3 regions of the Arthrobacter sp. UNCCL28 genome follow, and region 3 is predicted to be linked to each of the others. Evidence: riboswitches for the same ligand, from Rfam matches in the RefSeq annotation. Region 3 holds a riboswitch; each other region holds the start of a gene.
What was found. Region 3 has a riboswitch for cyclic di-AMP ahead of BLQ01_RS08460 (M23 family metallopeptidase). Riboswitches for the same ligand answer to the same signal wherever they lie in the genome.
Positions count from the first base shown of each region.

Region 1: it holds a riboswitch for cyclic di-AMP, as region 3 does, so the genes downstream of both, BLQ01_RS17735 (hypothetical protein) here and BLQ01_RS08460 (M23 family metallopeptidase) in region 3, are expected to answer to the same signal.
Region 2: it holds a riboswitch for cyclic di-AMP, as region 3 does, so the genes downstream of both, BLQ01_RS16280 (aggregation-promoting factor C-terminal-like domain-containing protein) here and BLQ01_RS08460 (M23 family metallopeptidase) in region 3, are expected to answer to the same signal.

Region 1 covers NZ_FMWE01000007.1:125,019-130,049, reverse strand. Annotated here, with positions in the region: gene BLQ01_RS17740 (PucR family transcriptional regulator) at 1-1,203, shown strand, start outside; gene BLQ01_RS17735 (hypothetical protein) at 1,451-2,887, opposite strand; cyclic di-AMP (ydaO/yuaA leader) riboswitch at 2,890-3,034, opposite strand; gene BLQ01_RS17730 (hypothetical protein) at 3,164-3,394, opposite strand; gene BLQ01_RS17725 (ATP-dependent DNA ligase) at 3,440-4,504, shown strand; gene BLQ01_RS17720 (DUF6480 family protein) at 4,600-4,863, opposite strand; gene BLQ01_RS17715 (alpha/beta fold hydrolase) at 5,016-5,031, opposite strand, start outside.
Region 2 covers NZ_FMWE01000006.1:100,865-105,895, reverse strand. Annotated here, with positions in the region: gene BLQ01_RS16285 (glycosyltransferase) at 1-384, opposite strand, end outside; gene BLQ01_RS16280 (aggregation-promoting factor C-terminal-like domain-containing protein) at 555-1,382, opposite strand; cyclic di-AMP (ydaO/yuaA leader) riboswitch at 1,386-1,572, opposite strand; gene BLQ01_RS16275 (sensor histidine kinase) at 1,681-3,177, opposite strand; gene BLQ01_RS16270 (response regulator transcription factor) at 3,181-3,921, opposite strand; gene BLQ01_RS16265 (winged helix-turn-helix domain-containing protein) at 4,575-5,031, shown strand, end outside.
Region 3 covers NZ_FMWE01000002.1:856,676-861,706, forward strand. Annotated here, with positions in the region: gene BLQ01_RS08450 (NlpC/P60 family protein) at 1-416, opposite strand, end outside; gene BLQ01_RS08455 (C40 family peptidase) at 516-1,262, opposite strand; cyclic di-AMP (ydaO/yuaA leader) riboswitch at 1,267-1,435, opposite strand; gene BLQ01_RS08460 (M23 family metallopeptidase) at 1,574-2,404, opposite strand; cyclic di-AMP (ydaO/yuaA leader) riboswitch at 2,409-2,650, opposite strand; gene BLQ01_RS08465 (iron-dependent transcriptional repressor DtxR) at 2,838-3,533, opposite strand; gene serC (phosphoserine transaminase) at 3,827-4,957, shown strand; gene BLQ01_RS08475 (MFS transporter) at 5,025-5,031, opposite strand, start outside.

The DNA.
Region 1 (5,031 bases), on a different contig from region 3:
GTGGAACAGATCGTCGAGCGGGTGGCGTTGAAGCTGGGCCGCGGCCTCTCCTTGGAAGACCTCGACGGCGTGCTCCTCGCCTACAGCTCCAACCAATCCCACGCCGACCGCGTCCGCGTGAACTTCCTGCTGAGCAAACGGGTCCCCGGCGATGTCAGCCTCTGGCAACTGTCCCACGGCATCGCCACGGCTGTGCGTCCCGTAGTGGTTCCCGCAAACGAGGAACTGGGGATGTTGGGCCGGGTCTGCGTCCCGCTCCTGGTGCGCGGATTCCGCGTGGGCTACTTGTGGGTCCAGCTGGACCTTGAAGAGCAAAGCGCGACGGCGATACTCGCCGAGTTGCCCGGCGTGCGTGACGAGCTGGACCTGTTGGCGGGGTTGCTCCTTGATTCCAACACGGCAGAGTCGGAGTTCCGGCGCAGGCGTGAACAGGAGTTCCTGGCGGCTTGCAGCGGTGAATCGAATGCCGTGGCTGCCGTGGCCGGGTGGAAGGAAATCCAGGGCCGGGGTCCGTGGCAACTGGTGACCATCCTGGACGCGGAAGGTGCGAGGTCCGACGTCGATCCTCTCGCCGCGACCCTGACCCACCGTTCCGCCGCCCTGCAGTCCACCATCGGTGTCAACGCCGCGTTGTTCAGCGCAGGAACCGAAACGCATTCAGTGGTGCTGTTCCGCGAGTCCGGTGGCCGGGCGGACCACGCGCAGGTGCTGGTGCACTACCAACTGGAACTCGCCAAGCGCGCCGGACGGACTGTGGACCGCGTGATCCTGGGCATCAGCGAGCCGTTCCAAGTGATCCGTCAACTGGCGGGGGCGTACCGGCAATCGAAGGTTGCGGCGCAGGCGGCAGCTGTGGACAGGCCTCTCGGCGAGCTCGTGGACAGCCGGAACGTGGGTGTCTACCAGCTTTTCGATCGCCTCCTGGCGCCCGGCGGCTGGGACGACACCGGCTCACTGCACTTCCGGACCCTGGAGGACCAGGACAAGAACGGCGAACTCCTGCCCGTGCTGGAGCTCTTGTATGACAGCGATGGCTCAGTGCAGGACGTCGCGGCCAAACTTCACCTGCACAGGAGCAGCATCTACAACAGGCTGGGACGGATCCGCCAGCTGATCGGTGCTGATCCGCTGAGCGGCTCGATCCGCCTCGAGCTGCACGCCGCCTTGAAAGCCCGCCGATGGGCCGGCCGGCCAAGGATCTGAGCACTGAACGGGGCACTGAGCGCTGAACCGCGGGCCTGAGCACTGAACGGGGCACTGAACGCGATTGAGGCAGGCACCCAATGCGGGTGCCTGCCTCCATGAACTGCGCTAAACCGTGCCCGTTACGAGCGCCTCAAGCGCTGGCAGCTCCAACGGCCCAACCGACGCCGGAACGTGGCCGTGCGGCTGCTGCTGCAGTACCGGCTGTGCCATCCGGCGTGGGTGGTGATGCGGGGCAGGCGCGTGCTCATTTGAGGGCGTCCTTTGCTGCGTCAAGGATCTCGTCGAGCGCAGACTGCGTGGGCGCCGGCGTGGTCGCGCCGGGCTTGCCCGTTGGCTTGGGCTTGGAGGTCTGGGTGGGGGTAGGGGTTGGTGTTGGCGTGGGCGTCGAGGTAGCCGGAGGGGTGGTGGGTGCCGGGGTGGTCGGCGCAGGCGTGGCCGGCGGCGTAGTGATGGTGTCCGATGGCACGTCGGACGGTGCCGGTGCAGGCGCCGAGGGCGTGGGTACCTGACTGGTGCCCGGTGCCGCAGCGATGGTCGCCGGCACTGCGGATGGGACCCAGACGGGGTCAGCCAAGGAAACCTTAGGCGTGGGAACGGACGACGGCGACACTGGCGCAGGTGCCTCCGGAACCGTGGCCGGTTGGCCGGCCGCTGACGTCGCAGCAGCTGAGGCAGACGGAGAAGATGCCCTGGAGTAGGAAGCACTGGGGGCTGGTGATGCGGAACCCGAATTCCTGTCGGCACCGCTGGCTTCCTGGGCGGGCGCCTCCTGGCCGAAGAACGGCAACTCAAGGGCCTGCCCCACAGTGCCGGCCGTCAGGACCAGGCCGAGCGCGCCTGCCACTACGGCCATGCGCTGGCTCATGTGCTTGACCGAAGCCGCCTTCTGCAGGACTGCCTGGGGCTCCCGGCCAAGCGGGGACCCGCCCAGCCCTGATCGTGAACTCTGCCCGGAGCGCGAACCCTGCCCGGAGCGTGAACCAGTGGTGACGCCGGACTGTTCCCTGACATCCTTTCGGCTTGCCAGGGATGCCGATGCCGTGGCTGCCGCAGCAACCCGTGCCGGGGATGTGGCGCGAGCCTGCAAAGCAGGTGCAGCCGAGACGGGTGCAGGCGCTGTGTGGGATTCGGGGGTGGCTTCAGGCGCCGGATCTGCGGACACCAGTGGAATGGCGGCTGTGGCCGGTTCCGGTGTGGTGGGCAGGGGGTTTGCCGGCTGCCCGGAAGCCTGGACGATGGGAATGGCGGCTGTGGCCGGCTCCGGTGTGGTGGGTTGGGGGTTTGCCGGCTGCCCGGAAGCCTCGACGATGGGAATGGCGGCTGTGGCCGGCTCCGGTGTGGTGGGTTGGGGGTTTGCCGGCTGCTTGGGAGCCTGGACGATCGGAATGGCGGCCGTCGGAGGCCCGGGCGTGGTGGATACGCGGGCTTCTGCTTGCGCGGCCCGTTCCCGCTCGGCTGCACGCGCAGCCGCACGCGTGGTGGGCGTCGCGATGGTAGGCGCCGCCGCAGCGGGGGCGTCCGGCGTCGTGCCTGAAATTTCGGGTGCGGCAGTCCTGGGCGTGCCGGAATCCGGCTGCAGGCTGATATCGGATCCGCTGGGTTGGGCCCGACGGCGTCCGGTTGGCTTGGTGCGCTCGCCGTCAATTCGGGCGCGGCGCGGCTGATCCATGGTTGGGGACATGGTGGTTGCCTCTCAACGCCTTCGAGGTTAGCTGTCGGGTTCGGACGAGGCCGTCCGGCCGCAGTAGCGGCTTCACCCCAAGGACTTGGAAAAGTCCGGGAACTTGTGGGTCCCCCGCCTCTGCCGCGGGTCTGGCGGATTCCGGAGTGCGGCAGAGCTCGGCGTCATTCCGGAAGCGGCCCAGCGGAGATACGGGTCGCCCTACGACGGTACATGAGCAGGAAAGTAAAGTCACATTAATATAACGGCCGGTAGGTCTCTGCTGGCGGGAGGGCCTTAGCCCTTAGGCTTCGGGGCCGGAGCGGGCGCCGGGAGTTCGTGCTGGATCCTTTGGATCTGGTGGGCCTGATGCGTTTCCGGTCGGAAGATCTCGTCGGCGATTCCCAGCATCCCGCCGGCTGCGGCACGCCTGACACCCCGGCGGTTCTGCCGGGAAACCCAGTACCAGGCCACGGCCAGGAGGGCGGGAACTCCAAGTACGGCCGCCAACACGGCCAAGATATCCATCGCCTAAGACTAGCTTCGGCGTGCACCGGCAGGTAGACATTGTTTATGGACCTGCCCGTGATGCCACCCGTCTCGCCCATGCTTGCCAAATCCGTCCCCGCCATCCCGGACGTTGGGCACTACGAGCCCAAATGGGACGGCTTCAGGACCATCGTCTTCAAGGACGGGGATGAAATCGTCCTGGGCAGCCGCAACGAGAAGCCCATGACCCGCTACTTCCCTGAACTGGTGGAAGCCCTGCGGAAGAACCTCCCGGACAAATGCGTGATCGACGGCGAGATTGTCCTGATCGAGGGCAACCGGCTTGAGTTCGAGGTCCTGCAGCAACGGATCCATCCCGCGGACAGCCGGGTGAGGATGCTGGCCGAAAAGACTCCGGCGTCGATGGTTGCGTTCGACATCCTTGCCCTCGGCGACGACGATCTGATGGGCAGGCCGTTCTCGGAGCGTCGCGCCGTCCTTGAGCGTGCGCTCAAGGCAGCAGAGCCGCCCGTTTACGTCACTCCCGCAGTCACGGACCTGGAGCGTGCGCAGGAGTGGTTCGTGCAATTGGAAGGCGCAGGCCTGGATGGCGTCCTGTCCAAGCCGTTGGATGGGACATACCAGCCCAACAAGCGCGTGATGTTCAAGACCAAGCACGAGCGCACCGCCGACTGCGTGGTGGCCGGATTCAGGTGGCACAAGACCGCTAAGGTCGTGGGGTCCATGCTGTTGGGTCTTTATAACGACGCCGGCAAACTCCAGCACGTCGGGGTGGTTGCCTCCTTCCCCATGGCGAGGAGGGAAAGCCTGGTGGCAGAGCTTGAGCCTTACCAGGTGGACCTCAGCGAGCACCCGTGGGGCGAGTGGGCCAGCCAGGGTGAGGGGGCTGCGGGGTCCAGGATGCCCGGCGCCCAAAGCCGGTGGAGCGGAGGCAAGGATTTCTCCTTTGTGCCGTTGCGTCCCGAACTGGTCATCGAGGTGGCCTACGACTACATGGAAGGGGACAGGTTCCGGCACACCACCCAGTTCCGCAGGTGGCGGCCGGACCGGACCCCCGAAAGCTGCACCTACTCACAGCTGGAAGAGCCGGTTGCGTACGACCTCGGGGAGATCCTGAGGTTGCCGTAGCCTGCCTGCCGGGGCTGCGCAGCCGACCCGCTTAGCTGGCCTGCATGGACGTTCAGCTTGGACTTTCAGCCTGGCCGTTCAGCCGAGGCGGAGCGTTACTCTTCGTGTCCTTGATCGCTGCTCATGCTGCCCTCGGCCGGCGGGGTTTCTCCCGGCGGCACTCCACCGCCGGGTTCCAGGCCGGTGACGTTCCCATCGAGGGGATCGGGGTTGGCAGAGGCGGCGGGATCGTCGTCCTCGTCCTGGCGCATGTCGGGATCCTCGTGGATGCTGTCGGCGTCGGCGGTCGTGTCGAACGGCCCTGTAGCGCCGGTTGCTCCGAAGCCCTGGGTTTCCTCATTTGAGTCTTTATCAGTCACAATCAGCCCTTTCGTAAGCAAACTTACTAATGCGCTTGCTTTGCCAGCCTAGCCGGGAGGAGCGGACTCAACAAGCAGGCCAAAGCCAGGCGCCGGCGTCGTGCGTTAGTGCATTAGCGCGTCAGCGCATTTGAGCGTTAGAGCGTCAGCGCTTAGCGGTGCGGCGTT
Region 2 (5,031 bases), on a different contig from region 3:
GTTACCGCGCCCTCTTTCCTGGAACCGGACCACCCGCAGTTCCGGAAGTTCCCGTGCCAGGCGTTCGGCGATCCTTAAGGTGTTGTCCGTGCTGGAGTTGTCAGCGACCGTGATCCGGAAGGTGTGCGGAAAAGTGCCGGAGAGATGGCCGTGAAGCGTGCGGAGGTTCTTCTCCAGGTGCGCTTCCTCATTGAACACGGGGACGGTGAGATCGAGGACGGGGACGCCGGCCCCGGTGTCCACGGGGGAGCGCCTGGGCAACTGTGGGTTCTCCGGCCTTACGTTCGGGAGTTCCGGCTGCGAAGCAGGCAACGCCCCGCCACCGAAGCGCGCGGAGTGGAACCGTCGTGGGGGAGCGCTGGTGGTTGGATTTGTGAGCGTCATATCTCCAGCATGGGCTGGCCGATTATGAGGGCTTTAGGCGGAAGCTGTGACGTCACTGTGAGCTACGGCGGTCACCTGTGAAATGCAAAGACCGCGCCGGTTCCCGCCGTTCGCTCCAGTGGGGACTGGTGCGATCGGCGGCAACCGGCGCGGTCTTCAAACTGCCTGGTTTAGTACCAGTTGTTGGCCAAGTGGAAGGCCAGGGCGGCCGACGGGGATCCGTAGCGCTCCTTGATGTAGTTCAGGCCCCATTTGATCTGGGTCTGGTAGTTGGTCTGCCAGTCAGCACCGGCAGAGGCCATTTTGGAAGCAGGCAGGGACTGGACGATGCCGTACGCGCCGCTGGAAGCGTTCGTGGCAGTGGTCTTCCAGTTGGATTCCTTCTCCCACAAGGTGTTCAGGGCAGTCATTTCGCCGGCGCTCCAGCCGTAGCTGCCCAGGATGCTTGCGGCGTAGGCCTTGGCAGCGGCGGGGTCATCCACGGCTTTCGGGGCTGCAGCAGCGGCTTCGGCGGCGGCCTTTTCGGCGGCAGCAGCGGCGTCGGCGGCCTGCTTGGCTGCAGCGTCAGCAGCTGCCTTCTCCGCAGCGGCTTGGTCGGCGGCGGCCTTTTCGGCGGCAGCCTTTTCAGCAGCAGCCTGATCGGCGGCAGCCTTTTCAGCAGCGGCCTTGTCCACGGCGGCCCGGTCGGCAGCGCCCTTTGCGGCGGCTGCGTCCAAGGAAGCGGAGATTTCGGCTGTCTTGTTGGTGCTGACCTGGGCAGCTGCCTGGGTCTCTGCAACGCGGCTGGCCTCAGGGAGGTTCAGGGTGGCGTTGGCAGCAGTACCGAGCGATGCGACGCCCAACGCGGCGGCCACGACGCCGGCAAAAACCGACATGCGGTGGCCGGACTTACCTTGGCGGGCAGCGTTCTTGAGGACGGTTTGCGACTTGGTCAACGGTGCGTTGTGCTCATCGCGGTGACGCGCGGAAGGGCGCGTCTGATCGTTAAATTCAGACATGTGTGATTACCTCTCAGCGCCTGCGGAGTTAGCTGTCGGGTTCGGATGAGGTCATCCGGCCGCGCATGTCGCTGCGGCTTCACCCCAAGGGCCCGGCATGATGCCTGGGCCCGGAGACTCTGGGTCCCCCGTCTCTGCCTCGGAGTAAGAACGGACTCCGGGAAGTGGCAGAGCTCGGCGCATCCCGGATGCGGGCCAGTTGGGGCGACCCACCCTTTCGACGGTACAGGAGGAATTCGCAGAAGTCACATTTAGGTAACAGAGATCACGACGCCGGTGAGTCGCCTTGCCGTGTTCGTTACATCTCTTCGGTGGTGACGGTAGGTAGCCGCAGGGCGAATTCGGTTCGACCCGGACGCGACGTGACCTCCACGCTACCGCCGTGCGCTTCCACGATGGATTCCACGATCGACAACCCCAGCCCCGACGTCCCTTCAGACCCCGATCTCGCGGCATCCGCCCGGGCAAAGCGGGAGAAGATCCGGCCTTGGAAATCCTCTGGAATGCCCGGCCCGTTGTCTGTCACGGTCACCACTGCGCTGCCATCGGCGGACAGCATGACGGCCGTAACCACGGTAGTGCCGGCATCGGTGTGTTTGCGGGCATTGGACAAAAGATTGGCCAGGACCTGGTGCAGCTGGGTGGAGTCGCCGCGGACCGTGACGGGTTCGTCCGGCAGTTGCAGTTGCCATATGTGGTCCGGCGCCATGACCTTCTCGTCACTGACCGTTTCGATCACCAACTGGGTGAGGTCCACATCGGTAACCTTGACCGGTTGGCCCTCGTCCAACCTGGCGAGCAGCAGGAGATCCTCCACCAGCGTTGTCATCCGCTCTGACTGGCTTTGCACGCGGGCCAGGGATTTGCGGCCGTCGTCAGTGAAGCTTTCGGTCATCCTCAGCAGTTCGGTGTAACCGCGGATGGCAGTGAGCGGCGTCCGGAGCTCGTGTGAGGCGTCCGCGACGAACTGGCGTACCTTGGTTTCGCTTTCCTGGCGGGCTTCCAAAGCGCTGGAGACGTTGTTCAGCATCAGGTTCAGGGCATGGCCTACGCTGCCCACTTCCGTTCCGGGATGGGCGGCCGACGGCGGTACGCGCACCGCAAGTGCCACTTCACCGGCGTCGAGCGGAAGACGTGAAACCTTGGTGGCCACCTCGGAGAGCTGCTCCAGAGGCCGCATGGTCCGGCGGATGATGACGGTGCCGGCGAGGCCGATGACCACCAGTCCGCCCAGCGAGACCAACACCATTGTCCAGACCAGTGAGGCCTCGGCGCTCTGTTTGTCCGCGAGAGGCAGGCCCGTGACGATCACGTCGCCATAGGGGGCGACCGCCACCAGCCGATAGTCCCCGTTGGAGAGGGAACGATCCACCGGATCACCGCTCTTGGGCAGCGCCAACAGCACTTGCTCATCCGCGGGGGACAGTGCAACACGGTTGCCTTGGGCGTCAATGAGCCCTGAACTGCGGACAGTGGACCCGTCGATCCTGGCGTTGAGCGTTCCGGCGGCCTGCCCCCTGGCCTCCAGCGGGTCCGGCTTCCCCGAAGGTGAGGAGGGAAAGTTCGACGGCGGCCTGCCGAAGTCATTCGCGCGGCTGGACGCCTGCTCGAGCTGCCTGTCGAGCTGCTTGTTGAACACCATGTCCATGGAGGCGTAGCTGACCACACCTACCGCCCCGCAGATAGCGACCAGCAGTGCCATCGCCACCAGGACCAGCCGGGTACGCAAATGCCACGTGGAGGGGTTCAGCCAGCTGCGGCCGGATTTTCTGGCCACTCCTGAAAGTGTGCTCAACGCCTAGTCCGCGGGCTTGATGACGTAGCCGGCGCCGCGAATGGTGTGGATCATCGGCGGATGGTTGGCTTCGATTTTCTTGCGAAGGTATGAAATGTAGAGCTCCACGATGTTGGCTTGCCCACCGAAGTCGTAATCCCACACGCGGTCCAGGATCTGGGCTTTGCTGATGACCCGTTTGGGGTTCTCCATGAGGTAGCGCAGAAGCTCGAACTGGGTTGCCGTGAGGGGAATGTCCTCGCCGGCGCGGGTAACTTCGCGGGTGTCCACGTTCAGGGTGAGGTCACCCACCACCAGCTCCGCGGTGTCCATGGCAGCGACGCCCGAACGCTGGACCAGCCGGTGGAGTCGCAGGAGGACTTCTTCCATGCTGAAAGGTTTGGTGACGTAGTCATCGCCGCCGGCAGCCAATCCGACGATCCTGTCCTGCACGGCATCCTTGGCGGTGAGGAAGAGGGCGGGCACTTCGGGAGCGAAGGCGCGGATGCGGTTGAGGACCTCCACGCCGTCAAAACCGGGCAGCATGACATCAAGGACCAGGACGTCCGGCCGGAAATCCTTGGCCAGCTTCACGGCCTCGGGACCATCGCCGGCAACGGACACAGACCAACCGGCCATGCGCAGTCCCATGCTCATGAGTTCGGCGAGGCTGGGTTCGTCATCCACCACCAAGGCGCGGATCGGAGAACCATCAGGGTGGGAGAGTTGGGGCAGGTTGTTGGTCATGGAGTGCGAGGAGGCCATGGGACAACTCTCCGTTCTGCTGGTTAGCCAGCGCTTTGCCCGTCCTGTGAGGATGCTGTGAAGTCAACACTAGCGAGGTGGGAGTCAGCGTGTCCGAAACGCTTGGCAATCCTGTTTCTACGGCTTGTAGCAGATTTTTGTCCGGATTTTTCGGAAGTCGGCCGTCCACGATTGGACAACAAGTGTTTCAGATCGTGAGATTCCGCAGCCGGGCTGTTCCCGGGAATGTCAGTGCACATGATGCCCCATTGGCCGAAGAATGTTCACTGGATTGCGATTATTTCTTGTTCGGGCCGAATGAAATGGCGTTCATTTATCCCCTCGGCTGAATTGTGATTTACGGCACAATAGACCTCTCCGTCTCAAAATGTGGACGGTTCTGCGCTTTGTTACTTGCGTGTTGCCATTGTTACGTTGCACACTTCCAATGTGAACAAGAACTCAACAGCACCTGCAGCCGCAGCAACCTGGCCCAGCACACCCGCTGGCCATGATGACCGCTGTTGTCGAATGCAAGCCTAACTTTCCACCCCAAGAAGTTTCAGGCATTCGCCCCCTAGCCCAGCGTTGGGCGCCCCTCCCCAAACTCATTGCGGGGACAACCAGCATTCGAAGCCGCGATGACGGCTATTCACTTTTGAGGTAAGCACTCCATGTCAGTTGCATCTGGATACGTCCACATCTCCGTCCGTAACGCCAACAAGGCCGCATCGAACGCAGGGCTCCGCCCCGGCTTCGGCAACCGCCCCGGCTACGCTCCGTCCCAGCAGGGCGCAGGCCAGCAGGCCCCCGGTTACGTTCCGCAGGGTTACAACCCCAATTCCTATGGCCAGTTGCGGGCAGTGCCCGCTGCCGAGCCGGCACCCATGACTGCGCCTACGCCGGTCATTGCCCAGTCCGACAGGCTCCGCCCCGTCGCCAACGACAACGTAGCCCGTGGCTTCGTGCTCTACATGGGCATTGACGAAGAAACCGCAGCGGCCGCAGGCACCTCCATTGCCAAGCTGGCCCAGGAAATCCGTGCCTACGCCCAGTCCCTCGTGACCGGTGCAGAGAGCTATGCTGCCGTGGCAGTAGCCCCCGCCGGCGCGCCCGGGTCCGCACTCGACG
Region 3 (5,031 bases):
GCAGGAGCCGAGGTGTTGACGGCCAGCGTGGCGTTTCCGCCTGTTGCCGTGCTTGCCGCCGGCTCCTTGGTTTCAGCCTTCGCGGGAGCCTTCTTCTCTACGGGAGCCGGAGCCTGCACCGTGGTGACCACGGGGCGTTCGTAGGAGATGGCAACCGTGGAGTCTGCAGCGATGGTGGACTGCACAACCGACTGGACGTCCAAGGTAGACGTCGAGGTGGATTCACGGTCCACTTTGGTCTCGGCAGCGTTGGCTGCGACACTGCCGGTCAGGACCAGGCCTGAAGCTGCGGCAATGACGGCTGCCTGTCGGCCCACGCCGCCGGCGTTTTCACTGACGGCCTTGGCGATCACGGCAAGCGAGCTGGTCTTGGGGGCCTCAGCGCGATGCCGTGCAACCTTGTGTGCACTGGTCATGGTTTTCTCTTTTCGTATCCGCGTGCAGTTGGGGTACACGCGGCTCATTGGCGCGCCGGCACTTGGGGGCATGCCGGCGAACCCCGAATCGGTTTGTTTCTAGCGGAGGGTGAAGAAGGAGGAGGTGCCCGTGGAGGCAGCCGAGTGCAGGAGCGTGCCCTGTCCCGGGTTCAAGGCGCTGATCATCATTCCGTTGCCCACGTAGATGCCTACGTGCGCTCCACCGTTCTGCATGACCAGGTCACCGGGGGCAGGGGTGCTGGTGGGCTTCATGGCCGTCCAGGCGTTGACGCGCGGGATGCTGATGCCGGCCTGGGCGTACACCCACTGGGTGAATCCGGAGCAGTCCCAACCGTTGGGGGTGGTGCCGCCCCAAACGTAAGGGTGCCCGATGCCGGTGTAGGCGATCGCGGCGAGGCCGGAAGCGGCGGCGCTGGAAGCAGCATCCTTGGCTTCGGTGGACTTGGCGGTCACAGCACCTGCTGTGGCCTGGTCGCCGGAGGCCGAGGTGCGTCCGGTGGTCTGGGAAGCGCGCTGGACAACCTTGGGAGCTTCCTTCGTGGCCACTACGGGGCTTTCGAAGGAGACGGTTGCCGTGGGCTCCGCGGTGACTACCGCAGTGGTGACCATCTGCTGGGTGCTGGAGGCTTCCGACTTTGAAACATCGGTGTCTGCTGCCTGGGCCGGCAGACCAACGCTGAGGACGAGACCTGAGGCTGCTGCCAGGACGACAGCCTGGCGGCCGACGGTACCGGCGTTGGATGAAACAGCCTTGGAAAGCGAGTTCAAGGGGTTCGTACGAACCGATTCAGCGCGATGGCGCGCAGGGGTAGTGCGTGATGACACGTAGGTAGCCTCTCCCAATGCCTGCGAGGTGAGCTGTCGGATTCGGATGGGAGTCATCCGGCCGCGCTGCTTCAAGGAAGCTTTTGCGACTTAACCCCAAGGTCTTCTCACGAAGACCAGAAGTGGTTCCCCCGCCCCTGCCAGACGATTTATGCGAACGGACCTTGAGTAGTGGCAGAGCTAGGCAATCCACTCAAGTGCACCGGCCCCCTAAAAAGCCGATGCGCTTTGTACGGTACAACAGTTGAACGCGAATGTCACATTCAGGTCACGAGGCGTGTCACGAATGCGAGAGACGACCATCAAATGGACTAAAGCCAGCCCATGGGGTCAACAACTTCGCCGTTGACCTGTACTTCAAAGTGGAGGTGGCAACCGGTGGAGGCGCCAGTGGTACCGCTGAGCGCCACGGTGTCGCCGCGGGTGACCGTCTGGCCCACCTTGACGGTGAAGGACGACAGGTGGTTGTACGTGGTCTCGAGGCCGTTGCCGTGGTCGATGACCACGCGGTTGCCTCCGCCGTACTCGTGCCATCCGGCGAAGGTGACCTTGCCGGATGCCGCTGCATGGACGGCCGTGCCGCACTGCGCCACAAAGTCCTGGCCGCGGTGGAAGTCACCGGAGCCTCCCGTGAGGGGACTGACGCGGTAGCCGAACGGTGACGCTGTGGTCAGCGTGTCGAGGGGGCTGGCCATGGTGCCTGCAGAGGAGGCACGCTGGATGCTGCCCGCGGACTGGGCGCTGAGCAGTTGCTTCAACTTGCCGTCGGGGTCGGCAGCCGTGGCAACCGCTGCCCGGCTGAAGTCGATTTTGGCCGATGCGGCCGCGGAGACCTCCGGCTGGCTGCCACCGGATACTGCCAGGGCAGACTCGGTCTGGCCTGACTCCGAGGTGGCCATGACGGGGCTTGTGGCCGGCAGACCGACAGTCAAGGCCAGGCCGGTGGCGGCAAGCGCAACTCCGGCCTTTTGCCCGACGCCACTGGCTGCAGCGAAGTCGGCAACCTGGCGCAACGGGCTCTTACGGCGGCGAACCTGGCGTTCGGTGTCGCGTGGCCGGATCTCCGATACGACGCGGGCTGGCCGCAGCTCAGCAGCGGGGCCCGACGCGCGGCGACGGCCCCTGACGTTCTGCGTTGTCAAACTCTATTCCTCTCTAAAAAGCCTGCGAAGTTAGCTGTCGGATTCGGGTCAGAGAGTTTCAAGACCCGGCCCGCACGAAGCGCTCACGGCACACAGGTATCCCAGGAGGTACATGCGTTAATGGGCACTTCTGCTGCGGACTTCACCCCAAGGCTGCTTCTTTAGACAGCCGCTTGTGGTTCCCCCGCCTCTGCCAGTGGTGGATGGCACACCTGTTCCGCTGGCAGAGCTCGGCTCCGGAACAGGTAACGCTTTGGTATCAGCGCTAGTAGATAACTATAGGGGATTAAGGCCCGCAGTAATAAATTCGTTATCAACAGGAACGGGCATGCGGGCGGCAACCCCTTATCACTAATCCCGGAAAACCGCAGGTCACATGCGCGCCGGGCGTTCAAAAGTGAGATATGCCACCGTGCAGCAAGGCAGGGTTGTCTCAGCCAACAGAGACGAAGACGTGTGCCGCAACCTCAGGTGGAAGCTCCAGGGCACCTTCAATGCCTGGGACGCGGACGGAAATGTACTCCCCCACACGTTCCAGCGAGACCGCGGCGCCGGGCCGGATTCCGCCTTCGTCCAACTGGGTAAGAAGCTCAGGCTCAACCTGGATGGGCTCCGCCAAGCGGGTGACCGCTACCCGGGAGTTGGCCGCGTAACCCTCCATGGCCTGCAGGAGGTTGACGTCCACGCGGGGGAATGGCTGGGTGGCAAGACCGCCGAGCGCTTCCAGGCCCGGGATGGGGTTGCCGTACGGGGATTCTGTGGGGTGTTCCAGGAGTTCGTACAGGCGGCGCTCCACGCGCTCGCTCATCACGTGCTCCCAGCGACATGCTTCGTCATGGACATAAGCCCAGTCCAAGCCAATGACGTCAGCCAGGAGCCGCTCCGCGAGGCGGTGCTTGCGCATGACCTCGGTGGCGCGCTTCCGCCCAACCTCGGTCAGTTCGAGGTGGCGGTCGTTGGAGACAATCACCAGGCCATCGCGCTCCATGCGTCCGATGGTCTGGGAAACCGTGGGTCCGGAGTGCCGCAGCCGTTCGGCGATGCGGGCCCTGAGAGCCACGATGTTTTCTTCTTCAAGCTCCAAAATGGTCCGAAGATACATCTCAGTGGTATCGATCAGATCCGTCATCCAGCTCAGCTCTCCTCGAACGCAGTTCCTTGCGTAATCTCCACCGTACAGCGTCCCCTGCCGGGGTAGGCGGAGTGCACCGCCGCCCCTTGAACGCCAACCCCTAGCCTAGCTTATTTGGAATTACTCTGGATAATTCCGGTCGCATATGGTTTGCCGGCGTTCCACGTGGCGGACTATGACGGCCACAGGTTCCTGCCGTCGCACCGGGTCAGGCAGAATTGGGGTGTCGAAGGGGCAGTTGATGCCACCTGCCACGACCCATCTCTAGCCGATACCCATTGGAGCCACACGTGAGCGACAACAGCATCACCATTCCCGCCGATCTGCTGCCCAAGGATGGACGCTTCGGTGCCGGACCGTCCAAGGTCCGTCCCGAACAGATCGAGGCCCTGTCTGCCGCGTCGTCCACCATCCTGGGCACGTCCCACCGCCAGGCTCCGGTCAAGAACCTCGTGGGTTCGGTCCGCGAAGGACTCAGCCAGTTCTTCCGTGCGCCCGAGGGCTATGAAGTTGTCCTCGGCGTCGGCGGTTCCACGGCCTTCTGGGATGTCGCCGCCTTCGGCCTGGTCGAGAAGAAAGCACAGCACCTTTCCTTCGGTGAGTTCGGTTCGAAGTTTGCTGCCGCCACCAACAAGGCTCCCTTCCTGGATGCTTCCTCGATCATCAAGGCCGAGCCGGGCACCCGTCCGGTGTCCCAAGCCGAGGCCGGAGTCGACGTCTACGCCTGGCCCCAGAATGAGACCTCCACGGGCGTGGCCGCTCCCGTCAAGCGGGTCCAGGGCGCCGACGAAGGCTCCCTGGTCCTGGTCGATGCCACCTCCGCTGCAGGCGGGTTGGACGTGGACGTCGCCGAGTCCGACGTCTACTACTTCGCCCCGCAGAAGAACTTCGCCTCAGACGGTGGTCTCTGGCTGGGGCTGTTCTCCCCGGCCGCCCTGGAGCGCGCTGCACGGATCAAGGCGTCCGGCCGCTGGATCCCGGACTTCCTGGACCTGCAGACCGCCATTGACAACTCCAAGCTCAACCAGACGTACAACACTCCTTCGTTGTCCACCCTGGTGACTCTGGACGCCCAGGTGCAGTGGCTCAACAGCAACGGCGGCCTGGACTTCGCCAGCAAGCGCACTGCGGACTCGGCCAACCGCATCTACTCCTGGGCTGAGGCATCGGAGTACGCGACGCCGTTTGTCACCAATGCCGAAGACCGCTCCAATGTCATCGCCACCATCGACTTCGACGACTCCATTGATGCCGCAGCCATTGCCAAGGTCCTGCGTGCCAACGGTGTGGTGGACACGGAGCCTTACCGCAAGCTTGGCCGCAACCAGCTGCGCATTGCCACGTTTGTCGCCATTGAACCCGACGACGTTTCAGCCCTGCTTGCCAGCATCGACTACGTGGTTGGCGAACTGAAGAAGTAGGACCACAGACTGCTGGTCGGCGTCGTTCGGAGGTATTCCGGACGACGCCGCCGCCGTTTAAGGCGCCTTATCCG